Regions from separate parts of the Planctobacterium sp. R6 genome, predicted to be linked through region 2. Evidence: predicted binding sites of a transcription regulator. Region 2 holds the regulator's gene; each other region holds the start of a gene.

Region 1 (5,984 bases), on a different contig from region 2:
GAGGTTACCACTAACCATTCATTGCTGGCGGCGTTTTCGTCTTTAATAAAATAAAAAGTTTGAATATGAGATTCGCCCAATGAGTCATAGATAGTAATCGATGTAGACGCATTATAGGTAGTAGTGTCATTGGGGTTAAAATCATCGGGGTCCAGCGCCGGATCACCAGCCGGCAGATTCATTCTTAAATCCACCTCTGTAGTCGCCGATGGATTACCCGATGAATCGGGGATCTGCACCGGCTCAGCAGTACTCAGCGCGATAGATGAAGAAGTGCCATCACTGTTAACCGGGAAGCCCAACAAGTTGTCTCCCTGTGAGTTAACCACAAAGTTATCTTCATCCAGCTTGAACTGACCTGCCCGGGTATAGGTAAAGTCTTGTGACGATATATCCGGCACCGTCACGAAAAAGCCGTTTCCGGTAATGGCTAAATCTAGTGCGGTGTTAGTAAACTGCAAACTGCCCTGGCTGAATTGCTGGGCAACTTCCTGCGTGACTACACCATCACCGACTTTAGTACGACCACCACCTAAAAGTGATGACGCAAAAACATCGCCAAACTCGGCACGTGATTCTTTGAATCCCACGGTGTTAACGTTGGCAATGTTGTTTGCCGTGGTATCCAGGTCTTTTTGAGCGGCAGCGACACCACTCAGGGCTATATTAAATGACATTGCTCGTTCTCCTGTTAATTAGCCGACATTTATAATATCTGATAGGCGGATACTCTCATCACCCGCCAGGTTGAGTACCACGCCTGAAGTACCGGCACCGGCCAGACTGACGCTTTCTACTCTGCGATTAATTCCGTATGGGATAGATTCGGTTTGACCGTTAACCTCACCCTCGATTTTGATTTTGTAGGAGCCGGGCGGCAAAATATTGCCAGCATCATCGGTTCCGTCCCAACCAAACTCAATATTACCAGCCTGCTGACTGCCCACATCAATGGTGCGCAATACCTGGCCAATACTGTCTTCGACGATGATTTTCATGTCTTTGACGTTTTCAGCGGCAACGGCTGTACCTGTCACCTGGGCGTTCATCTGAACATTCAGTTGGGTGTTTAAGCCATCTACCGTACCAGTGGCTTCAACTTTGTATTTTCCACGCGGCATGTGGTTTCCATCTGCGTCAGTGCCATCCCAACCAAAGGAAATAGCTCCTGCATCATGATTACCACCGTCAATCTCACGCACCACTTCGCCATATTCATTCAGGATTTGAATTTTCATGTCTTCCACAGGAGCATCGGCAATAATGGCTCCACTGACTGCACCATCCTGCCAGGTAGTACCCACACTGGACTCAGTTAACACTGTTTGTCCGATGAGACTGGTGGCCTGTAATGCCTGATTGGAATTCATTGATGCTGCAAACTCATCAAACTTATCGTTTAACTGCGATAAGCTGTCAGCCATAGTAAAGCTGGTCATCTGCGCCACCATCTGGTCGTTATCTACCGGCTTGGTGGGGTCCTGCATTGCGAGCTGTTCAGTCAGCAAAGAAAAGAAATCTTCCTGTGTTAACTGGGAATTGGCATTGGGATCAGCAACAGGTACCCCTTCGTCCTGCCAGTAAAGACCATCGTTTAATAATCTGTCTCGAATAGCGTCCATATTCTTCTCCTATCGACCCTGACCAAGCATCATAACCCGACGGAAAATACGTTTAGTTGTATCCGCCACCTGCACATTTGCTTCATACGCTTTAGATGCTGACAACATATCTGCCATAGACTCCACAACATTGACATTGGGCTTGAATATGTAACCGTCTTCATTGGCCATAGGGTGATTGGGTGAATACTCCATTTGCAATGGTTTTTGACTTTCCACCACACCAAGGACATTCACTTTGGTTCCCAATGGGGACTGTGCATCACTGGCATTTTTCATTTCGGCTGCGAAAACAGCATGCCGTGCTTTGTAGGTTTCGCCATAAGACGAGCTGACGCTGTTTGCGTTAGCAACGTTACTGGCGGTCGTGTTTAATCGGATACCTTCTGCATGCATACCTGATGCAGCAATATCCATGACATTAAATAAACTCATTATTGCTGCCCTCCGGTCAGTGCTTTTTTCATGCCTTTAAACTTGCCGTCTAAAAACTGCAGGCTGGCCTGATAACGCAGGCCGTTGTCTAAAAAGTTATTCTTTTCAATTTGAGATTCGACTGTGTTGCCATCGCCAGTGTCAGGTTGTGTAGGTACCCGAAAAGTAATTAAGCGATCGCTTTGCATCTGGCCTTCAATGTGGCCGGTGGAAGTGCGGTTTAAGTGCATACGCTGTTCGTAGGATGCACTTTTCATCGCTTCCTGAAAATTAATATCACGCGCCTTGTACCCCGGTGTATTTTGGTTTGCCAAATTACCGGCGATCAGTTCCATTCGATCCTGTCGAACAGACACTGCGCGATGATGCAATGCGGTTAACTTATCTAAACTGATGGCCATGATGACTCTCCACAGCGTCAAAAAACTTACAGTGGAGTGAAAGCAAAGCACATGCCAAAAATGAAACTCAACAGAGGAAAAGTGAAAATGAGCGACTCTGAGCCGGAGTTGAAACACCCGGCTCAGTGCCTTAAAGCCGTGGCTGGTTACTTTCGGGTGTAGTAAAGGCCGGGGTTACAGCGGACCATATTAAAATCTGACGACAGGCCTGCCATGGATTCAGAAGCGCCCAGGAACAACACGCCATCTTTATTAAGCACTGTCGCTATTTTTTGTAAAATGGCACTTTTAACATCCGGAGCAAAGTAAATCAGTACATTGCGGCAAAACACCATGTCAAAGCGGCCAAGATTTGCATAGCTATCTAACAGGTTCAACTGGCGAAAATTCACCATGCGGGTAATTTCAGGTTTGATTCGCTTGTTGCCTTCGGGGGTATCTTCAAAAAATTGGCGCTTGCGTTCATCTGACAATCCCCGGGACAAAGACAGGTTATCATACGTCGCCTGCTTGCACTTTCTCAGCATTTCAGTAGACAAATCTGTACCGGTTATTTGTACACCCGGAAAACGACTGTTTTGCTTTTGATATTCCGCCGCCGCCATCGCAATAGAATAAGGTTCCTGACCAGAGGATGCGGCAGCACACCATATCTTAACCGGCTGACGACTTTCAGAAAATCGGGCAAACAACTCCTTGTTCAACAATTCGAATGGATACCGATCGCGAAACCACAGGGTTTCATTGGTGGTCATCGCATCTATTGCGTCTTCACGCAACCCGCGATTGCGGCCATTAATAATATCGTTAACCACCTGGCTGAGTGATGGCTCTTCATATTTACGCATTAATGGCGCTAACCGGCTGCGCACTAAGTATTGTTTATTTGGACCTAAAACAATGCCACAACAACGCTCCAGAAATTCGCTGAATAAGGTGTAGTCGTCTTCACTTAAGGTTTTATTCACCACGAACCATTATTCCGTTGCAGATTTATCCAACCATTTTTTAACCGCAGTGGCTAATTCATCGGGATGAAATTTAGCGATAAAATCGTCAGCCCCCACCTTTTTCACCATCGCCTGATTAAATACACCACTTAAAGAAGTGTGTAATACCACGTGCAGCTTCGCCAGTTCTGGCGTGCTCTTAATTTCTGCAGTCAGGGTGTAACCATCCATTTCAGGCATTTCTATATCACTGACAATGACGCCTACTTTGTCGGTGACATCGCCGGTTTCAGCCGCAATTTCTTTTAGTCGCTCCAGTGCTTCCCGTCCATCTTTGGCCGCTTCGATTTCAAGTCCCAAAGAAGACAGCGCTTTTTTAACCTGACTGCGGGCAACTGAAGAATCGTCGGCAATGAATATGATCTTGTCATCCAGACTGGCATCGTGCCTGGCCAGCTCTTCTACCATGTCCTCTCTGACCACTTCTCTGGCAGGCGCAATTTCATTGAGGATCTTTTCAACATCCAGAATTTCGATCAGCTCGCCGTCTACTTCTGTTACTGCGGTTAAATAGCTCGCTTTCCCGGCGCCCTCGGGTGGCGGTAAAATGGCTTCCCAGTTGATATTGATGATACGTTCCACCGAAGACACCAAAAAGCCCTGCACTGAGCGGTTGTATTCAGCGATGACGATGAAGCTGTTTTTAATGTCTTCAATTTTTCTACCGCCAGTGGCCATGCTCATATCAATAACCGAGATAGTTTGGCCGCGAATATGCGCTACGCCACGTACCAGCGCATTGAGTTTTGGCATCGAGGTGAGAGGCGGGCATTGCAGCACTTCTCTGACTTTGAATACGTTAATCCCGTAGCGTTGGCGGTTATTCAACTTGAACAGTAGCAACTCAAGTCGATTTTGCCCCACCAGCTGAGTTCGTTGGTTTACAGAATCTAAAATTCCCGCCATATAGCACCTCTAATTTATCCAATCAGGCACGATATTTGATTATCTTGTTCACGTGATTGAAATTTATCCGCACAGCGTTATTTTTTTGACGCTGTCTACTGTTTTTAGAAATTGTCTTTAAGCATAGCCAAATTGGAAGAAAGTGAACATGAAAAATTTCGCCAACATCAAGAAAACTCTAAAACTTTCCCTTTTGGGATGGTTTATAACAACCAATATAGCGGCTGCGCAAGAAAAACATTTAATGCATGATTTAGTCAAAGAAACCGCTGAAATTTATGTTTATCAAAACGCTGACGTCGAAAACATTAACGATGTCGAGATCACCATTAGGGATGTCGACGAGCGTGTGCACATCCCGGTCTGCCCGGTTGATTTGGTGGCCAGTAGCAGTACGCAATCGCTACAACAATCCAATATTACGGTAAAAATCAGTTGTCCCAGCAACGGCTGGTTTTACTACATGAGTGCTCAGGTGACTGAGATGCAGGAAGTGGTCGTAGTGGCCGATACAATATCACCAGGCACCTTGTTAACAGAGAACAATCTCAGTATCGAAAAAATTGACAAACGGCGTTTACGCGGCGGCACCTTCAGTGACAAAAACGAAGTCATTGGTGCCAGGCTAAAACGACGGACCCGCGATGGCAGCCCTGTCACTGCAAATATGTTGTGTTTTGTGTGTAAAGGTGATGCCATAGTGATTACTGCAAAATTAAGCGGTCTGGAAATCAAAACCAGTGGTATTGCGCTCCAGGATGGCAACATAGGCGATACCATATCGGTTAAAAATCGCCGCTCTAAGAAACAGATTGAAGCTCAGGTGGCCAATGTCAACGAAGTTCAGGTGCATATCTGATCCGCCTCTTTTTTAAAGGGCTCAGCGTGCCGGTATGTTGCCTTTGGGCAGTTTAGTTTCAGCCACTTTGTCTACATGAAGTTGTTGATTTTGTAGAGACTTTTATGTGTGCTTAGATTACACTGGATAAATCGAAATCCAGTGCATAAAAAAACGACAAAATTGTCGGTTTTTTATTAAAGTTAGTAATGTCGATGCCGATACACTAACTGAGGGTATCAAAAGTATTGGAAATTAATCATGGCTATTAACAATGTAAATGGTGCTGGCCAGAAACCGCAGTTGGAGAGTCAGCGACTCAATCAACAGCAAACTCAACAGGGCCAGAGTGCCAACACGGCACAACAGGCGCAAACTGCATCAGCAGCGCCGCGTCAAGATTCTGTGTCTTTAACACAGTCTGCACAGCAGCTTGCTAACGTGCAGAAAAAGGGCAACGATGCTCCTGTAAATCAGGACAAAGTAGATAAACTGAAAGCAGCTATCCAGAACGGTTCTTACAAGATCGACGCAGAGCAATTAGCCTCCAAGATCTCTAAAGCTGAGTCGGACCTGTTTGGTTTATCCAAAGGTTAATGAATGTCAGACATGACTAACGCGCTTACGCAACAAATTTCATTGCTGCAGGCATTGAAAGAAAAGCTCGATAACGAGCTGGAATTAATTGTTGCTCGTGACGCTGACGGTCTGCTGACATTGGTTAACGAGAAATCAGATTTACTGGAACAGATTGCTGAAAACGACAAAGTAC
Region 2 (5,984 bases):
TGCTGTCAGGTATTGAGCAACGGGCGCATCTTTACCTGAATAGGGTTTGAGTTCCGGTATCCAGTGTGGATTAGGCAAAAAGCGCACGTCAAAGACGTAATCGGCGTCTTTCGGAATACCGTTTTTAAAGCCAAAGGATTCAAAAACCAGGACCAGTCGTGAGGACTTCTTGCCCAGAATGCGTTCTCGCACCAGTTCTGCCAACTGATGGATCGACAATTTATCGGTATCAATGTGGAGGTCTGCGCGTTCGTAAATAGGGACCAAAAGTTCCCGCTCTTTAACGATAGCGTCAGCCAGAGAAATGTTGTTTTTGGACAAGGGATGAAGGCGTCTGGTTTCGCTGTAACGCTTTACCAAAATATCGTCACTGGCATCCAGATAAATAATGGTCAGGTCGGTTTTGTTGGGCAAAAAATCCAGATTCTCTGTGAGTTGTTCTGGGTCTTTAGGTAAGTTGCGCACGTCAATACTGACGGCAATCTGGTCGTATTCACTGACAACCGCGTGGGTCAGTGTGGGTAACATACTTACCGGAAGATTGTCTACGCAATAGTAGCCAAGATCCTCAAGTGCCCTTAATACTACAGACTTTCCTGAGCCGGACCGTCCACTGATCACAATTAATTTCATACCAATGCTTCATATAATGCGTTGTCTGAATGGCAATTGCGGATTACTTTGGTGACCTCTTTGTCACTGAGTTTTTGAGCTATACGGGCCAGGGTTTGCAAGTGACCTTCTGTTTGCTCAACGGGCACCAAAATCGCAAAAAATATATCGACCGGTTGATTGTCGATTGCGTCAAATTCTATACCAGGCGAGCAGGTGAGTACAATAGCCAGGGGACTACTCAGACCTTCAACACGACCATGTGGTATGGCGATGCCGTTGCCGATCCCGGTACTGCCCATTTTTTCCCGGCACAGAAGACTGTTCAGAACGTCTTCTTCATTGAGTTCGCTGAGTTTTTCACTGGCAACAACACTGATGATTTGCAGAGCGCGTTTTTTGCTGGTAATGGGGACTGCACAGCGCGTGCAGTCCGATGAAAGGATGTCTTTGATTTCCATCCTCGTTTAGACTCCTCTAATGACTCTTGAGCTTTTCTTTATGCTTAATAACCTGCCTGTCGAGCTTGTCGATGAGAGAGTCAATGGCAGCGTACATGTCTTTGTGCTCGGATGTCGCAAAAACTTCTCCACCGTCGAGGTGCATGGTTGCTTCTGCTTTTTGATTGAGTTTTTCAACGTTTAAGATGACATATACATTGTTTATGTGATCAAAATGTCGTTCCAGTTTAGTGAATTTTGTATCGACATAATCGCGAAGAGAATCGGTGATTTCGACGTGATGACCTGATAAGTTTATTTGCATAATTGGTCGTCCTTCTTGTAGGGAAGTCTATAACAGACTCTTACGTTGGTTAGATGGAGGAATCGAGAGCGATTCCCGGTATTTTGCAATGGTTCGCCGGGCTACCATAATGCCCTGATCGGCTAACAATTGCGCAATTTTGCTATCACTGAGTGGCTTGGCCTGATTCTCAGCGGCCACCAGTTTTTTAATCAATGCCCTGATGGCGGTAGAGGAGCATTCCCCACCATTTTCTGTGGCCACATGGCTGGAGAAGAAATACTTCAGCTCAAAGATACCTCTCGGGGTGTGCATGTACTTCTGTGTGGTCACACGGGAAATCGTAGATTCGTGCATATCCACCATTTCAGCCACGTCGTTAAGCACCATGGGCTTCATCATTTCCGGCCCGTGCTCGAAAAAGCCGTGCTGTTGCTGGACAATACAATTGGCCACTTTGAGTAGGGTGTCGTTACGGCTTTCGATACTCTTGATAAACCACTTCGCTTCCTGCATATGCGAGCGAATAAACTGCCCGTCGGCACTATTTCTGCTGCCCCGGCTCATGGCGGCATATTGCTGATTGATATTGAGCTTTGGCACGGAATCGGGGTTGAGTTCGACAATCCAGCGTCCGGATTTTTTCATGACCGAGACATCGGGGATCACATAATCTGGTTCTTTGGTATTTAAGGTACTGCCCGGATGCGGATTCAGGGTTTGCAGTAACTTTAATACTTCTTTGAGCTGTTCTTCACGCAATTTAGATTTTCTGATCAAGGTACGAAAATCTTTTGCCATTAACAGATCGGAAAAGTCACACAGCAGTGATTTTGCTTCCTGTAACCAGGGAGTGTCTTTGGGGAATTGCCCCAACTGCACCAGCAAGCACTCTTGTGGTGTGATTGAGCCTGAACCTAAGGGGTCGAAGTGTTGAATGCGTTTTCTGACACATTCCACTTCGTCGATTTCAATTTCTTCATCATCGAGGCTTTCGAGGATTTCCTCAACCGAAACGGTGAGATAACCGGATTCATCAATAGAATCTATGATGGCCAAAGCAATGGCTTCATCGGTTTCGCTGAACGGGGTCAGGTGTAATTGCCAGAGCAGGTGATCCTGTATGGATTCACTGGTTTCACCCTGATACACCTGGTCGTCATCCGGGCCTACACCACCTGACGAGGCGGGTGCTGATGACGCGCTGTAGTATTCATCCCAGGTGCTGTCTATCGGAAGCTCATCGGGTAAGTCGTTCTTTTCCAGCGCATCACTTGAGTCAATGCCGTCTGAACCACTGAATTCGTTGTCGCTGTCGGCGCCATTCAACTCAGCCGTTTTGGGTTCTTTGAGTAATTCCAACGCTTCATCGCTACCGGCTTCGGTATTTTCATCCACTTCCAGCAATGGATTGGCGTCTAACGCATCCTGAATTTCTTGTTGCAGGTCAAGCGTTGACAGTTGCAGCAGACGAATTGCTTGCTGCAATTGAGGGGTCATTGTTAGCTGTTGGCTAAATTTTAGTTGTAAAGACGGCTTCATTAAAAATGGTTTTTTCCGACTCCAGAGCTCAGGGTTACTGTGCCCCAATCTTTAGATTGTTGTTAGTGTTACTATAGCCTGAATTGCTCACCCAGGTATACATCTCTTACTTGCTGATTTGCTAAAACTGTTTCGGGTTCGCCTTCGGCAATGACCTGTCCATGACTGACAATATAGGCCTGTTCGCAGACATCCAGCGTTTCTCTGACATTGTGGTCAGTGATCAGTACACCGATCCCCCTGTCCCGCAAGTGGTGAATAATCTTCTTTATATCATTAACAGAAATAGGGTCAACGCCTGCGAAGGGTTCGTCCAGCAAAATAAATTGCGGATTGGCGGCCAGAGCGCGGGCAATCTCTACTCTGCGACGCTCACCACCAGACAAGCTCATGCCCAGATTGTGACGAATGTGATTTAAATTAAATTCATCCAGCAGTTCATCGGCAAGTTCTTCGCGTTGCTCGTTATCCAGCTCTTTGCGCATTTGTAAAATGGCCATCAGATTCTGGAATACACTGAGTTTTCTGAAAATTGAAGATTCCTGGGGCAAATAACCGATGCCATGACGCGCCCGCACATGCATAGGTTGCAAGGTCAGTTGATGCTGATCAATAAAAATCTCCCCTTTGTCCAGGGGAACGAGACCGACGATCATGTAAAATGTAGTGGTTTTCCCGGCCCCATTGGGTCCCAGTAAACCAACTATCTGGCCGGTACTAACTTCAATGCTGACATCTCGCACCACCTGACGGCTTTTATAGGATTTTGCCAGATTATTCGCGTATAACGTGGGCACTTAAATGAGTTTCCTTGTTCGGTTGCGCTTGCAGATTAATTTTTATCGTCGGTCTGAAAAACAGTGGTCACTCTGCCGTCGGCTTCGTTGCTTCCGGCGATTAACTGTTCTTTCTCTAAATTAAAGCTGATCTTTTCACCTTTCACCATACTGGTGTCCTGATAAAGTTCTGCCGCACCATTAAGCTCCAGGGTCCGAAACTCAACAATGTAACGAATTTCTTCAGCTTTGGCGGTGATTTTACTGCCGTCATCCATAGTTTGGGAATAAACAGCGGGTTTGCCAAGCGCCACAAATATTTCTTTGCCTTTGCCATCCTCTGCCGAGACTCTCACTTCGTCAGCATTAATGGATAGGGTGCCCTGGCGCACGTTAACATCTTCTTTGAATACAGATGTTTTGCGTTTGCCATCGACAAACTGAGATTTTGAATCAACCTCAATGGGAAGTTTAAAGTCATCTTTCCCAGCCCATGCCGGACATGACAGCAGGAGCAATACACTGCTAATGGGCAACAGGTTGTTGATAAATCGTTTTAACATGGTCTTTGAGTTCCAGTTTACGGGTCAACAGATTAACTGTTAAGCCGTTGCTTTCAATAATGAAATCCAACCCGGTGATGGTGACCGGGTTATTCGATTTGGCTGTTTTGTTGAGCAAATCAATTTCTACAAAGCTGGTTTCGATAGTTTGTACAAAGTCGTCCTGATTAAGACTTTTGATAAGGACATTTTGCTCAAGTTCAATACGTTGATCACTATACAGTGTCCCCTCATTTGCAACAATTTGCCAGGGGGAGTCTGTTTCATCGGTGTAAATGGTGTATTCGGGTTGTTCAAACAGCGTAAAGCCGAGAATATCGTAGTGCTCCATCGAGGAGGCAAACACCTCGTGGTTGACGCTGCCAGATTCGTTATAGAGGGTACTTTTCATATTGCGGGCCTGATAATTGGGATTCCAGGCTTCCGGTGTGTCGTCTATGGTTTGTGGCGTATTATCATCGGCAATCATATTCACGTAGAGGGTTAGCAATACGATAAATAACAGACCGATACTGATGTGAATACGACTCATACGCTACTCGCCAATATACCTTGCAGTTTTCCTTTGCTGAATAATATCAGGTCACATAATTCCCGAACACATCCGAATCCACCCGGTGTGGTGGTGTGGTAATTACTCAAATGCAGTACGCCCGGATGCGCATCGGCGGGAGCCACTTTTAGTTGGGCTAATTCAAACATGCCGGTATCGGGTAAATCATCGCCAATCGCGGCAGTGTGCTGCGCGGGAATATTCAGGGAGTGTTGCAGTGTTTGTAACGCAGACTTTTTCTGCTCTTCGCCTTGGATAATATGACGCACCCCCAGCGCTGAAAACCGGTCAGAGACTATCTGCGATTTTCTGCCGGTTATGATGGCAACTTCGACACCGGCGGCTAACAGTGCTTTCAGACCATAGCCGTCTTTGGTGTGAAACGCCTTGAGCTCTTCTCCCTGGTTACCCAGATAAATGCGACCATCGCTGAATACCCCGTCTACATCACAGGCCAGCAGTCTGATGTCACGCATATACTCTATCAGTTGAGGGGCCAGCGGGCCGTAAAGCGTGTCAACTTGTGTCATTAAACCACCCCGGATTTGACCATATCTAACATATTTAACGCACCAATGGGACGCTGCTCGTCATCTACCACAATCAGGCCACTGATGTTGCGGTTCTCCATTTGGGTCAGCGTTTCGGCCACCAACATATCTTTGCGGGCGGTATAGCAGTTTTTGGTCATCACATCTTTGATGAGCGTGGCGTGAACGTCTTTTCTGGCATCGATAACCCGGCGTAAATCGCCATCAGTAAACACCCCAATCAGCTTGCCTTGCTCGTCGACGATGCCCGCCAGGCCTAAGCTTTTTTGAGTGATAACGACCAGGGTATCCCGCACACTGCTGTTTGCGTCGACGGTAGGAACGCGATCACCGGTATGCATAATATCTTGTAAGGTGAGTAACAGTTTTTTGCCCAGTGAACCACTGGGGTGCGACAGGGCAAATTCTTCAGCAGTAAAGTTTTTGGCGTCCAGCAACGCGATTGCCAGCGCATCTCCTAACACCAGGGTTACACTGGTGCTGGATGTTGGGGCCAGTCCCAGGGAGCAGGCTTCCTGCGGCACGGCAATCGACAGGTGGATATCAGCATAACGCCCCATGGCAGATTCCGCAGAGCGGGTCATCGCAATGATTTTTATACCCAGCCGCTTGACTACCGGCAACAAAGACACCACTTCGGAGG
Region 3 (5,984 bases), on a different contig from region 2:
GATAGATAGTCTACCTGGCTGATGTCTTCAATAATGTTGGGTAATGCTTCGCCCTCCAGTTCGGAAAATAATGAGGGCAGTAACAAGCCCATAGGACGAGTCTGACTAAAGGTTTTTAACTCGGCTTCGAGATCTTCTGCACTGCGGTCGGCCAGATTGTGTAGTGTTGTAATAACACCGTTTTGGTAAAAGTCTGCCATAGTTCTTTACTCCTGATTGAAGACGATTTTTTCGAGGCATTCAGACCAGCCTTCTGGTCCGCAGAGGGTACTTTGGTAAAGGTGTTTTGATTTTTTTATTATTGGGAAAGGGTGTTGTAATGATTTTATTTGGATGGCGATATCTGCCGCTTCCAGCATGGCACTGTCGTTTTGACTGTCTCCCAGTGCGATGCTGGTGAATTGTTGCTCTTCACATTCTTGTGAGAATACCTGAGTGAGCCATTGCAGGGCTTTGCCCTTATCTGTTTCACCACAGATGTGGGTAAAACGACCGCCGGTCAATACCGTAGCACCTGCGGCCTGCATACTGTGTAAAAATTCTCTTTTGGCGTATTCATCGCCTGACCAGTGCACAGGTTCGCCATAATGTCTTTGCATGGCAAGCTGCGCATCTTTTGGTGTTAGTCCGGTTAAGTTCACCACTTCGGCAACATCCATTTGAGAAAACCCCCTGAACATGCCAAAAAAGTGTTGTCCGTGTTGCTGAATTAGCGATAACCAATGGGCTCTTTCCTGCGTGAACGACTTTATCCACATGTCATCTTTTTCAACGGTTTCCGGCGGTTGCCACGGGAAAAAGTCTTTAGGGATAGCGATTGCTGCGCCATTTTCAAAAATAAACGGGGTTTGCAATTTAGCTTCGCGTCGAAAGGCTTCGATCTCTGCAAAGGTTTTACTGGTATTGGGAATAATAAAATGGCCGGCAGATTTTAGCTTTTCCAGGGTGTTTAGCGCTGGCGCAAAACTGTAACTGTCATGGTCTAAAAGCGTTCCATCAAGGTCGGTGTAGATAAGAAAGGTAGTTAAGGACACGGCGCTTTACTCCAAATTAATATGCTATAAACCCGAAGTGGCGTAAATGTTTCTGTGGTCGTCCAGTTCAAACACCACATCACAGCGCTGAGGCAGCGAATTAAGGCATTCCTCAGTGAGACGCTGATAAAACTGAATAAACTGCAATATGCCCGATTCATCCATTACGCGACTCTTATCAGAATCCTTAATCTTAGCGGATAATTTTTGCTCCTGCTCCAGTCGCCATTGAAACACATTGTCAAATCCTGGAGCCTTTAGCATTACCCAGTAATTCATGAGACTGTAAAGCGGTTCGTAATGTGCTGTGATTTGTTGATTTACCCAGTTTCGCCATATCAGATTTGCATCCTGTTCTGCTTCCAGGGCATTCACCGGATAACGCAGTTGCAACGGAGATTGTGCAGTAACACCCCAGCACCAGCCTTCCATGATAACCAGATCCACGGGGCCGGTAACTTCAGGCCATTCTCGTTCGGCGTAGGGGTTATCCGTTGCTTTATTGAAACGCGGTAGTCGAATGCTTTCTGGCGTGCTCATTGCCCGAAGTGTTCTTGCCATCAGGTCAGTATTGTGTGTGCCCGGCACGCCGCGAGTGGCCAACAGCGGCGAGATTTGTGTTGCCAGTTGCTGCCGGGTTTTTCTGTCATGGTAAAAATCATCCAATGACAGTACCGCAACCTTTAATCCGCTGGCGCTAAACCACTCGCCCAGAAAGGCGCTCAGGGTAGATTTTCCTGAACCCTGGCAACCGTTTACCGCGACATAGAAGGTGCTGCCGTGCTCTGCCATTGCCCTCGTTATTTTTTCCGCCAAAGGCAAAAAACATTGGGAAACCGTTTCGGCAAAATTGTCCGGTAATTGATGAGTTGCTAAAAAGTCATTCAAAAATGTGGCTTTGATAGCAAATACTCCTGATTAAATGGGTTGTTGCATTGCTGAGGGCTTCAACATCCATGCCAGCGCCCGGCTGATCTGATATTTAACTTTAAGCCTATAAAACATAAGGGGTACAGGCTAATGATAGCGGATATTAAACGAAGACAGGAATATTGTGTTGCACCAAAATGGTGAGTTGCGGGGTGGATATCATTAGTGTTGGTGCAATTTTTTGCTGCAGATTGGTGCGAAATGCTTACGCGATATAAGGCATAAACAAAAGGTACAGCCAAATCAGCAAACTGTTGCTGCTGAATAGGGTGAAATACTTGAGTAAATTACTCAGGTAATTTACCATTGCCGCCATTAATAGGACAGATGCCTTGTTATTCTCTGAAGTGCGTTCAGAGAAGGTATTTTGGTCAGCAAAATTAAAGATGATGGTATGTCTGAACAAATAGAAGACGCGTTAAGAAAAGAGTATGAAGCGGGATTTGTTTCTGCGATTGAATCAGAAACCTTTGCCCCTGGTCTGGATGAAGACGTTATTCGTCGCATCTCAACGATCAAGGGTGAGCCTGAGTGGATGTTAGATTGGCGTTTAAAGGCCTTCAGAATCTGGCAAAAAATGGAAGAGCCTGAATGGGCTCATTTGCATTATCCCAAAATCGACTATCAGAATATTTCTTATTATTCTGCACCTAAGAGTATGGCTGATAAGCCGAAATCTCTGGACGAAGTCGATCCGGAGTTACTGGCAACATACGAGAAATTAGGAATTCCACTGCACGAGCAGGAAATGCTGGCGGGCGTGGCTGTTGATGCTGTTTTCGATTCGGTATCCGTGGTTACCACCTACCGCGAGAAGCTGGAAGAGGCGGGTGTTATCTTTTGCCCAATCTCCGAAGCCGTGCACAAATACCCGGAACTGGTCAAAAAATATCTGGGCCGTGTCGTACCTCAACACGACAATTATTTCGCTGCGCTGAATTGTGCGGTATTTACCGATGGTTCCTTTGTTTATATTCCAAAAGGCACGCGTTGTCCGATGGAGCTATCAACCTACTTCAGAATTAACGAACAAAACACAGGACAATTTGAACGCACACTGATTGTCGCCGATGAAGGGAGTTATGTCAGTTATCTGGAAGGATGCACGGCACCGCAACGAGACGAAAATCAGTTGCATGCTGCGGTCGTTGAGTTAGTCGCCCTGGACGATGCTGAAATCAAATATTCCACGGTACAGAATTGGTACCCGGGTGATGCTGAAGGCAAGGGCGGGATATACAACTTTGTAACTAAGCGTGGCATTTGCCACACCAATGCCAAAATCTCCTGGACTCAGGTGGAAACCGGTTCAGCGATTACATGGAAATATCCGAGCTGCATATTGAAAGGCGATAACAGTGTGGGTGAGTTCTACTCTGTGGCATTGACCCGTGGTAAACAACAAGCGGATACCGGCACCAAGATGATTCACATTGGTGAAAATACCAAATCCACCATTATTTCTAAGGGGATTTCAGCGGCGCAGAGTAACAACAGTTATCGTGGCCTGGTACAGATGCACAAGAGTGCCAAAAAGGCCCGGAACTTTACGCAGTGTGATTCGTTGCTGATTGGTGATCAGTGTGGTGCTCATACATTTCCCTATGTAGAAAGCAGTAACCCCAGCGCCATTGTGGAACACGAAGCTACCACGTCAAAAGTGAGTGATGAGCAAATGTTTTTGTGTCAACAGCGCGGCCTGGATGCAGAAAAAGCCGTATCTATGATTGTTAATGGCTTTTGTAAAGAGGTCTTCAAAGAGCTGCCCATGGAGTTCGCTGTAGAGGCCGGTAAGTTGTTAGAAATCAGTTTAGAAGGCTCGGTGGGTTAAACCAGCGGTCCCAGCAAGGTAAAGAATTAATGTTAAAGATCAGAAATTTAAAAGCAAAAGTTGAAGATAAAGAGATACTGAAAGGCTTGAGTCTCGAAGTTAAACCGGGTGAAGTCCATGCCATTATGGGCCCTAATGGTGCCGGTAAAAGTACCCTTGGCTACGTGTTAACTGGCCGTGATGGTTATGAAGTAACCGACGGTGATGCAACGCTAAATGGCGAAGATTTGCTGGAGCTGGAAATCGAAGAGCGCGCCCGCGCCGGATTGTTTTTGGCATTCCAGTATCCGGTAGAAATTCCCGGCGTCAGTAATCTGGAATTTATGAAAGCCGCTGTTGATGCTGCGCGTGAAGAGCGCGGCGAAGACGCGCTGAGTTCCGCAGACTTTTTAAAGGCGGCAAAAGCAGCCTGTAAGCAGGTAAACCTGCCATTGGACTTCCTGAAACGCGGCGTCAACGAAGGTTTCTCTGGTGGTGAGAAAAAGCGTAATGAAATTATGCAGATGTTGCTGTTACAGCCGAAATTATGCATCCTGGATGAGTCTGATTCAGGTCTGGATATTGATGCTTTAAAAGTCGTAGCTGAAGGGGTGAACAGTCAGCGTGACGATCAGCGCAGCTTTATTGTTGTGACCCATTACCAGCGCTTGCTGGACTATATCAAGCCGGATTTTGTACACGTATTATCAGACGGCAAGATCGTAAAAAGTGGCGATGCCTCGTTAGCGCATGAACTGGAAGCCGAAGGCTATGCCTGGTTGGAAACTTATGATCGCCAGGCCGAAGAGGAAACGGCATGAGTGCATGGTTAGCCAACGCGATTGAAAAAAGTCATTCAGTCAACGACTGGCTGACAGCAAAGCGCCAGGGGGCCCTGGCGTTATTGCAGGAAAAAAACTGGCCAGGGCGCAAAACTGAAGACTGGAAATACACCTCTGTTCGCGCATTGGAAAAGCGCGCTATCAATGGCGCTGCCAATGCAGGTCAGGCTGATATTTCTGCTATTGCTGGTCTGGAAGCGATTGAACTGCATTTCATCGATGGCCATTTTCAGGGCCTGACACAATCTCTGCCTGAAGGACTGAGTATTGTTGAACTGGGCAAAGCAGATGCTGAAGTTCAGGCGTGGGCTGTTGAGGCATTTTCTGCCTGCAAGCCAAAGAAACATCTGTTTGGGCTAATTAATGATACTTTGGCAGATAATGGCCTGGTGATTGATGTGGAGGCAGGTGCCGACATTAAGCAGCCAATGCGCATTGTCAATGAAATTACGCAAGACATCGATGTGCAGCATCGGGTGCTGGTTCGCTTAGGCGAAGGCGCAAAAGCTACTGTGATTGAACAAGCGGGCGGCACGCAGGAAAGTTATTTTTCTGGTTTTGCCGAGTACTTTTTGGCTGAAAAGGCGGCACTTGAACACTATCGCTTTTGTTTGCGAACTGGCAAAGCCTTGAGCATTGGCGGCAGTCATTTTGAACTGAAAAGCAACGCTCAGATAAATTCTACTCTGGTGGGGTTTGGATCTGAGTTGTCCCGACTCGACGTCGATGTTATACATCGCGGCGAAGGTGCACATGCAAAAATCAATGCCGTTTATCTGTTGGATTCCGGCGAAATCTTCGATTTGCATTCCTGCATTGAACATGAAATTGGGCATTGCACCACGGATGAAACCGTACGCGGTATTGTTGGCGACAAAGCAACGGCTACCTTTAACGGTCGAATTCACATTCACCGCGACGCCCAAAAGACTCTGGCGGAGTTAAGTAACAAGAATTTGTTGTTAACAGACAACGCACAGATCAATACTAAACCTGAATTAGAAATTTACGCGGATGATGTGCGCTGTGCCCATGGTGCAACCGTGGCAGAGTTGGATAAATCGGCGCTTTACTATCTTACCAGTCGTGGTGTCAGTAAGTCTCAGGCGCTGGTAATGCTGAACTTTGGGTTTATTAATGCCCTGGTAGACGAAATGCCTAACTCTGCGTTGGCTGAATGGTTAAGACCGCAATTGCAGGAACGCTTTGCCAAAATGAATCAGGAACCCGCACAAGCATGAGTTTTAACCCCGCGGAAATAAAAAAGCAATTTCCAATTTTGCAACGGCAGATAGACGGCAATCCGTTAGTGTACCTGGATAATGCTGCGACAACGCAAAAGCCGCAGGCTGTGCTTGATGCGCTGAG
Region 4 (5,984 bases), on a different contig from region 2:
GCGGTAGATTCTGGGAAGGAAGATTTAAATCGCAAGCCTTATTAGATGAAGCCGCGCTTGCTGCCTGTATGGCCTATGTAGATTTAAACCCCATCAGAGCCAAAATGGCTAATACACCAGAGCAATCTGACCACACCAGTATTCAATACCGCATCAATGCAGCCAAAGCAGGTAAAACACCTAAATACCTGACACCTTTTGCCGGCAATATCAAAGAGGGTATGCCCCATGGTTTGCCCTTCCATTTATCTGACTACATGGAGCTGGTCGATATCACGGGCAGAGCTATCTTACCCAATAAACGCGGCGCAATTGAAGAATCAACGCCTGCGATATTGGAACGTCTTAACCTCAAACCTGAACAATGGCAGGAACTCACCACTCAATTTGAAGACTGTTTTCATCATGCTGCAGGCAGTGAATCTTATCTTGAAGCCTATCGACATCGACACAAACTAAAACGACTCAGGGATAAAAACACCGCTAATCGATTATTTGGCTGACAATCACTCCCTTAATGCCAACATAAAGCAAAATTGCCTCAAGGTAAGGCCCTGTCATGGCTCACGCTAATCGCCTGCTCTTCCAGAAAACAAAAAACACCTCTACAAAAGCAATACGCGACTCAAAAAGTTGATTTTTTAGCCGTCCGGCTCGGTTCTCAGAAAACCAAAAACAAAATCATGAAAACTGGATCACACCACCCTTAGGATGGATGTCTTGTTTAGTTCCTCTACAAAAGCAATACGCGACTCAAAAAGTTGATTTTTTAGCCGTCCGGCTCGGTTCTCAGAAAACCAAAAACAAAATCATGAAAACTGGATCACACCACCCTTAGGATGGCTGTCTTGTTTAGTTGATGGCTCACGCTAATCGTCTGCTCTTCCAGAAAACAAAAAACACCTCTACAAAAGCAATACGCGACTCAAAAAGTTGATTTTTTAGCCGTCCGGCTCGGTTCTCAGAAAACCAAAAACAAAATCATGAAAACTGGATCACACCACCCTTAGGATGGCTGTCTTGTTTAGTTCGATCCGAAGAATGAGGGAGAGCCAGCGAGTAAGCGTCCAAATTTAAAATTTTTTGTTATGTGCGTTTTCATTTGCAAGTTGCCTTGCCTTCAATTGTAGGGAACATGTATGTGTTCTCTATTACTACTCCTGACGCATAAACTGACTGATGGTCTGGAGATTGACTGCGTTGATAATCACTTTCATATCCATTTGGGCAAAGTTCCATCGCTCTTCTATTCCACATAGATTCAACCTGTTCGAATGTGGTTTTGGGATTTCCTCTGAAAGTGATGAAATATTCATTTTCTGAAATCTTTTCGTCAGAATAACCTCCAGTAGTTGGATTCAAACCAGACTCTTTCTGATACGGCGTAGCACACCCTATTAAGGTAATTAGAAGCAGAGCAACAATATAATGTCTATTCATTTTCCACACATTTTTGATTGATATTTACGGAGCACATAACTACTAAATTAAAGGGCGAATACTTGTTGGCTATACTGCGTGAAGAATGAACGCCAGCCAACGAGTATTTGTCCAGTTTTAAATTTTCTTGTTATACCGCCGATCTCGATTGCTTGATTAAATTTAAAAATAACGCTAGGAAAACGGAAAATATGTAAATTGAATAGGGCACCATAAAAACTGCTAGATTATCATTACCGCTAGAGATAGAGGTTATTGCTATCTGGATAACCACCAATGGTGCGGTAAAAGACAGGAGAGTAAAAGCCAGAAATAGCCACTTGTTGCGGGCACTAAACCATGAAATTGCATACAATGCCCCAATCACATACACAATAAAGTGAAGATTTTCGTTGCCTCTATATCCTCCTGTGGCAAGAAACAAAGTAAACAGAACACCTCCACCAAACATTATCCAGCTGCCTACAAATTCAAGTGGCCGGGCACCAGTATCGTTACCAGGGAGCTTAACTTTATATCGACTAAGATTCATAAGGCGGTATAACTACTGAATTAAAGGGCAAATACTTGTTGGCTATACTGCCTGAGGAACGAAGGCCAACCAACGAGTATTTGTCCAAGTTTAAATTTTCTTGTTAGCTTCCGTATTTTTTAAGAAACTGAAGAAACTCTTTTTTTACTTCTATAGGTTCTCCGTAGACACCTAGCTCCGCGTCTGACAATTCGTCCCAAAATACCATCATTTTTCCTTCGACCTCATCAGATGGCTTTAATCCAGAAAAAGCCATATCGTAAACCATCTTAGTAACAGCACTATAAGTTGTTTTTTGCTGCATTAAACCATCGAGGAAATATGAAAAAGCCCGTCTTGCAACTTCACCTGAATTTTCATGCTCACCGAAACTTTGAAGTGCAGATACAGCATCATAGATGTTCTTAGATAGCGAAACTTCAAACAAACGCTCATCTGGAAATTCAGCCTCAATGATCGACTTGTCAGCCCAACTCACAACGTCACTCAAATCAAGTGCGCCACATTTTAAAGCTAAAGACATTGAATTAGTTTCTAATAAATCCACAAGGAAGCTAACGGCTAATTTAAAGGGCGCTTACTCGCTGGCTATACTACCCGAAGAATGAGGGGAAGCCAGCGAGTAAGCGTCCCGGTTTAAAATTTTTTGTTAGAAGTACTTGTTAGATACTGCATCGAATTTCTCTGCAAGAACTAGATACTCATCAACCCAACCGTTTTCCATAGCGATTTCTTGTAATGGTGCAGTTGGCAAAAAGAGATACTCTATTTTGGCCAATTTAGCTTTATTCTTGGTTTTGAGTGAAATTATTGAGCTTTTAATGATATCTGTCACTTTGACAACTTCCATATCGGACCAAACCGAATCATCAGATTCTGCTAAAAATGACTGAACATCTTCTAATATAGCTACGAGTTTTTCTGCAGCGTATGCATCTATTTTTTTGTTGAATATGGAATGCCAAATATAATTCATACGGTACTTCTAACATTTTTATCGACGACAAATGTCCAATAATATCGAGACATTTGTCGTTTTTTCACACTGACACACTTTAAGCGCAATTTTCCCCCCTGTAAACTCAACAGCTTAGGTTCGGGCGTTTTGTCCGGTTGGAGAAAAACGACAAATGTCGTCTATCAAAAGAAATTTGACAAAAGTAGGGTGGCTGTAAAATTTGAACAGTAATGGTTGTTGGTTTGAACAACCTTCTATTCAGCATACTTCCAGATACACGATTAATTGCTTTAGGGTATTTGCTGATCTGGTGTCGACGGGCGGGAAGTTGAATCATCTTTCGGTTCGTCACTTTTTACAAAATTTATTACCTGAAGGTAAAAAGTTAGCAGAGCTAAGCAGTTACCGCAGCATCTATAAAAATAATACGTTTCGACTAATAAGCACATGAGTACCGATACTTCTGCTGCTTTGTCTGTTACAAGTCAAAACAATGCTGAAACAGAGGATGCATATCGAGAAGTCACTAATGAAGCGTTAATCAACAAAAACCAACTGTCGATCCGGTTTTATTAACAATTTTGTTGTCTGCTGTGCCAGCAACAGAGCATTCCCGCAGCCTGTAAATTTCACAATCTGGTCTTGTAAAATATTCCGGCCGGTCTTCAACCTCGCCCATAAGATAAAAACATACTGTTAAATATCAATAACTTAAATGTTGGCAAGATAGTTGAATTAACCCTGACGAAACTCATCACGCAACACCAGGAGTCACTATGAACATTGATATTGCAAAAGGTAAATGGGATCAACTGACCGGTAAGGCGAAACAACATTGGGGCAAGCTGACCGACGATGAAGTCAAACAAATCGAAGGAAAATTCGAGAACTTTCACGGTGTCATGCAGGAAAAGTACGGCATGACCAAAGAACAAGCCAAAAAAGCCTTCGAAGAACTCAAAGCATAAGCATTCAGGCATCGACACGAAAACCCGGACACCGCTTCCGGGTTTGTTGAGGACAAAGACACTCAGGAGAGCACCATGAAAAAAACGCTAATGGCACTAATAATCAGCACCAGTATCACCCCTTACGTTGCAGCAAACAATGACACCGATCAGGAATATTGGTGGTTTGGCTTGAGCGGCGAAATGTATAGTCCCGATGAAGACAGACCCGGCGCTCTGGGTTCAGGTTGGGGGTTCGGTGAAGAATTTGGTTACCGGTTCAGCGCTGACTGGGCAGGCCGTATCGAGCTTACCGGTCTCAATGCCGATCTCGAGCGCGAACGTCTGCAAACCGGCGAACCCGTCAATGATGCAGGCATGCGCTACGGCGCTGACGTTTTATACTACCTCAATAGTCGCGATACCTACGTTTTTACCGGTTTGAAACGGGAAACATTGGGTGATGAACCCAACCTGTTAAATCTGGGTCTGGGTAAACACTGGCGTATCAATGACAGTTGGGCCCTGATATCCGAGGCAACCTGGTATCGGGAATTGGGAGATAACCACAATAATTTAGGGGCCAGGTTGGGGATAGCCTACAAGTTTGGGCATAGCGCACCCGCGGCGAAACACAAAGACGATGACAACGATGGTGTCGCCGATTATCGCGATAACTGCCCCTATTCAGAAACAGCGGCGGTCAACGCTGATGGCTGTCAGATAGCGGAACCTGAAGATGCAATTAACACCGTTACCTTTACCGCTTTTTTTGAGCACGACAGTGCTGTGGTGCAAAAGCAGGACAGTGAGCAGCTCAAGGCATTCGCTGCCAGAGCCCGATTTAACCCCAAGGCGACATTGCGCATCGAAGGGCACGCTTCCCGTCCCGGCACTAACGAATACAATTTTGATTTGTCCAAACGCCGCGCTGAAGCGATTAAATCTCTGCTGGTAGCGCATTACGGTGTTGCCGCGGATCGCATTACCGTCGTTGCCTATGGCGAAACCGATTTATTATCCAGCCAAAAAACCATCTTTGCTGAAAAGCTGAATCGCCGTATTGAAGCCACCCTGACAATTGAGGAATAGGCGCATCCGGTCCATTGATTCAGGCGGAGACGGTGTGTTGCAACACTGTCGTCGCCCCAATGGCGGCAATTCTTTACTGGAAGGGGATTACTTTAACAAATGTGGGTCAAAGGCATGGCCCAGTTTTTTAGTCTTGGTTTTCAGGTAGTGTTTGTTGTCTTCGGTGATACCGTGATCGATTGGCACACGTTTGATTATTTTGATGCCCAGGTCTTTTAAGGCGGCAATTTTTTTGGGATTGTTGGTCATAAGCCGAACTTTTTTCACTTTCAGCGTGTCCAGCATCACCTTACAGATATCGTATTCCCGCAGATCCGCATCAAAGCCCAGATGCTCGTTTGCCTCCACGGTATCCAGCCCCTGATCCTGCAGGTTATAGGCCTTGATCTTGTTGAGCAATCCGATACCACGACCTTCCTGACGCAAATACAACAGCACGCCCCGGCCTTCTTTGACAATATTTTCCAGTGCTTTTTCTAACTGAAACCCACAATCACAGCGGGTAGAGAACAGGGAATCTCCGGTAAGACATTCAGAGTGGATACGAATAGGTACCACATCTTCTTCCTGCCATTCGCCGTACGATAAGGCCACATGCTCCTGATGGCTGGCAGTATCTACAAAACCGTGGATCATGAACGAGCCAAACCGGGTAGGTAATTTTGCAGAACTTACAAATTGATACTTAGGAAGCAGCTGTGACATAGGTATTAACTTCAGTTTCGGAGTAGACCCGATATGATAACAAATGGGGTCAATTTCAAGTTATCTGATTATAACTTTTAAAACTATTTAGTGCTTCAGGTTTTGCCACGCCATAGCCCTGCGCAAAATCTACGCCGATTTTACCCAGCTCCACCATGATCTCTGTGGACTCCACGTACTCTGCTACCGTGCCGATGCCCATGGCCTTCGCCACGTCTTTCATGGAACACACCATCGCCATATCGATGGGGTCCACCAGAATGTCTTTGACAAAGCTGCCATCGATTTTTACAAAATCTACCGGCAGTTT

Evidence for each region. Region 2 encodes sigma-54, which starts transcription at its own class of promoters, with help from an activator protein. Its sites were predicted from a motif close to GTTGGCACGNNNNTNGNNT; they were not measured.
Region 1: a site for sigma-54 is predicted at 2,499-2,517, ahead of flgB (flagellar basal body rod protein FlgB). Genes of this name have one in related genera too.
Region 3: a site for sigma-54 is predicted at 1,980-1,998, ahead of AC0J20_RS08510 (kinase). Genes of this name have one in related genera too.
Region 4: a site for sigma-54 is predicted at 3,648-3,666, ahead of AC0J20_RS03020 (CsbD family protein). Genes of this name have one in related genera too.

The regions. Positions count from the first base shown of each region.
Region 1 covers NZ_JBVTQY010000001.1:134,709-140,692, reverse strand. Annotated here, with positions in the region: gene flgE (flagellar hook protein FlgE) at 1-677, opposite strand, end outside; gene AC0J20_RS00600 (FlgD immunoglobulin-like domain containing protein) at 696-1,622, opposite strand; gene flgC (flagellar basal body rod protein FlgC) at 1,632-2,057, opposite strand; gene flgB (flagellar basal body rod protein FlgB) at 2,057-2,458, opposite strand; gene AC0J20_RS00585 (CheR family methyltransferase) at 2,605-3,429, opposite strand; gene AC0J20_RS00580 (chemotaxis protein CheV) at 3,436-4,374, opposite strand; gene flgA (flagellar basal body P-ring formation chaperone FlgA) at 4,619-5,233, shown strand; gene flgM (flagellar biosynthesis anti-sigma factor FlgM) at 5,474-5,809, shown strand; gene flgN (flagellar export chaperone FlgN) at 5,813-5,984, shown strand, end outside.
Region 2 covers NZ_JBVTQY010000022.1:22,692-28,675, reverse strand. Annotated here, with positions in the region: gene rapZ (RNase adapter RapZ) at 1-633, opposite strand, end outside; gene ptsN (PTS IIA-like nitrogen regulatory protein PtsN) at 630-1,073, opposite strand; gene hpf (ribosome hibernation promoting factor) at 1,090-1,377, opposite strand; gene AC0J20_RS14270 (RNA polymerase factor sigma-54) at 1,405-2,898, opposite strand; gene lptB (LPS export ABC transporter ATP-binding protein) at 2,970-3,695, opposite strand; gene lptA (lipopolysaccharide transport periplasmic protein LptA) at 3,731-4,237, opposite strand; gene lptC (LPS export ABC transporter periplasmic protein LptC) at 4,200-4,769, opposite strand; gene kdsC (3-deoxy-manno-octulosonate-8-phosphatase KdsC) at 4,766-5,320, opposite strand; gene AC0J20_RS14245 (KpsF/GutQ family sugar-phosphate isomerase) at 5,320-5,984, opposite strand, start outside.
Region 3 covers NZ_JBVTQY010000010.1:11,538-17,521, forward strand. Annotated here, with positions in the region: gene AC0J20_RS08500 (glycosyltransferase family protein) at 1-200, opposite strand, end outside; gene AC0J20_RS08505 (HAD-IIB family hydrolase) at 207-1,034, opposite strand; gene AC0J20_RS08510 (kinase) at 1,059-1,826, opposite strand; gene sufB (Fe-S cluster assembly protein SufB) at 2,359-3,795, shown strand; gene sufC (Fe-S cluster assembly ATPase SufC) at 3,825-4,595, shown strand; gene sufD (Fe-S cluster assembly protein SufD) at 4,592-5,857, shown strand; gene AC0J20_RS08530 (aminotransferase class V-fold PLP-dependent enzyme) at 5,854-5,984, shown strand, end outside.
Region 4 covers NZ_JBVTQY010000003.1:23,011-28,994, forward strand. Annotated here, with positions in the region: gene AC0J20_RS03000 (transposase) at 1-503, shown strand, start outside; gene AC0J20_RS03005 (CC0125/CC1285 family lipoprotein) at 1,099-1,440, opposite strand; gene AC0J20_RS03010 (hypothetical protein) at 2,076-2,519, opposite strand; gene AC0J20_RS03015 (hypothetical protein) at 2,622-2,948, opposite strand; gene AC0J20_RS03020 (CsbD family protein) at 3,707-3,898, shown strand; gene AC0J20_RS03025 (OmpA family protein) at 3,974-4,969, shown strand; gene ribA (GTP cyclohydrolase II) at 5,057-5,674, opposite strand; gene AC0J20_RS03035 (EAL domain-containing protein) at 5,730-5,984, opposite strand, start outside.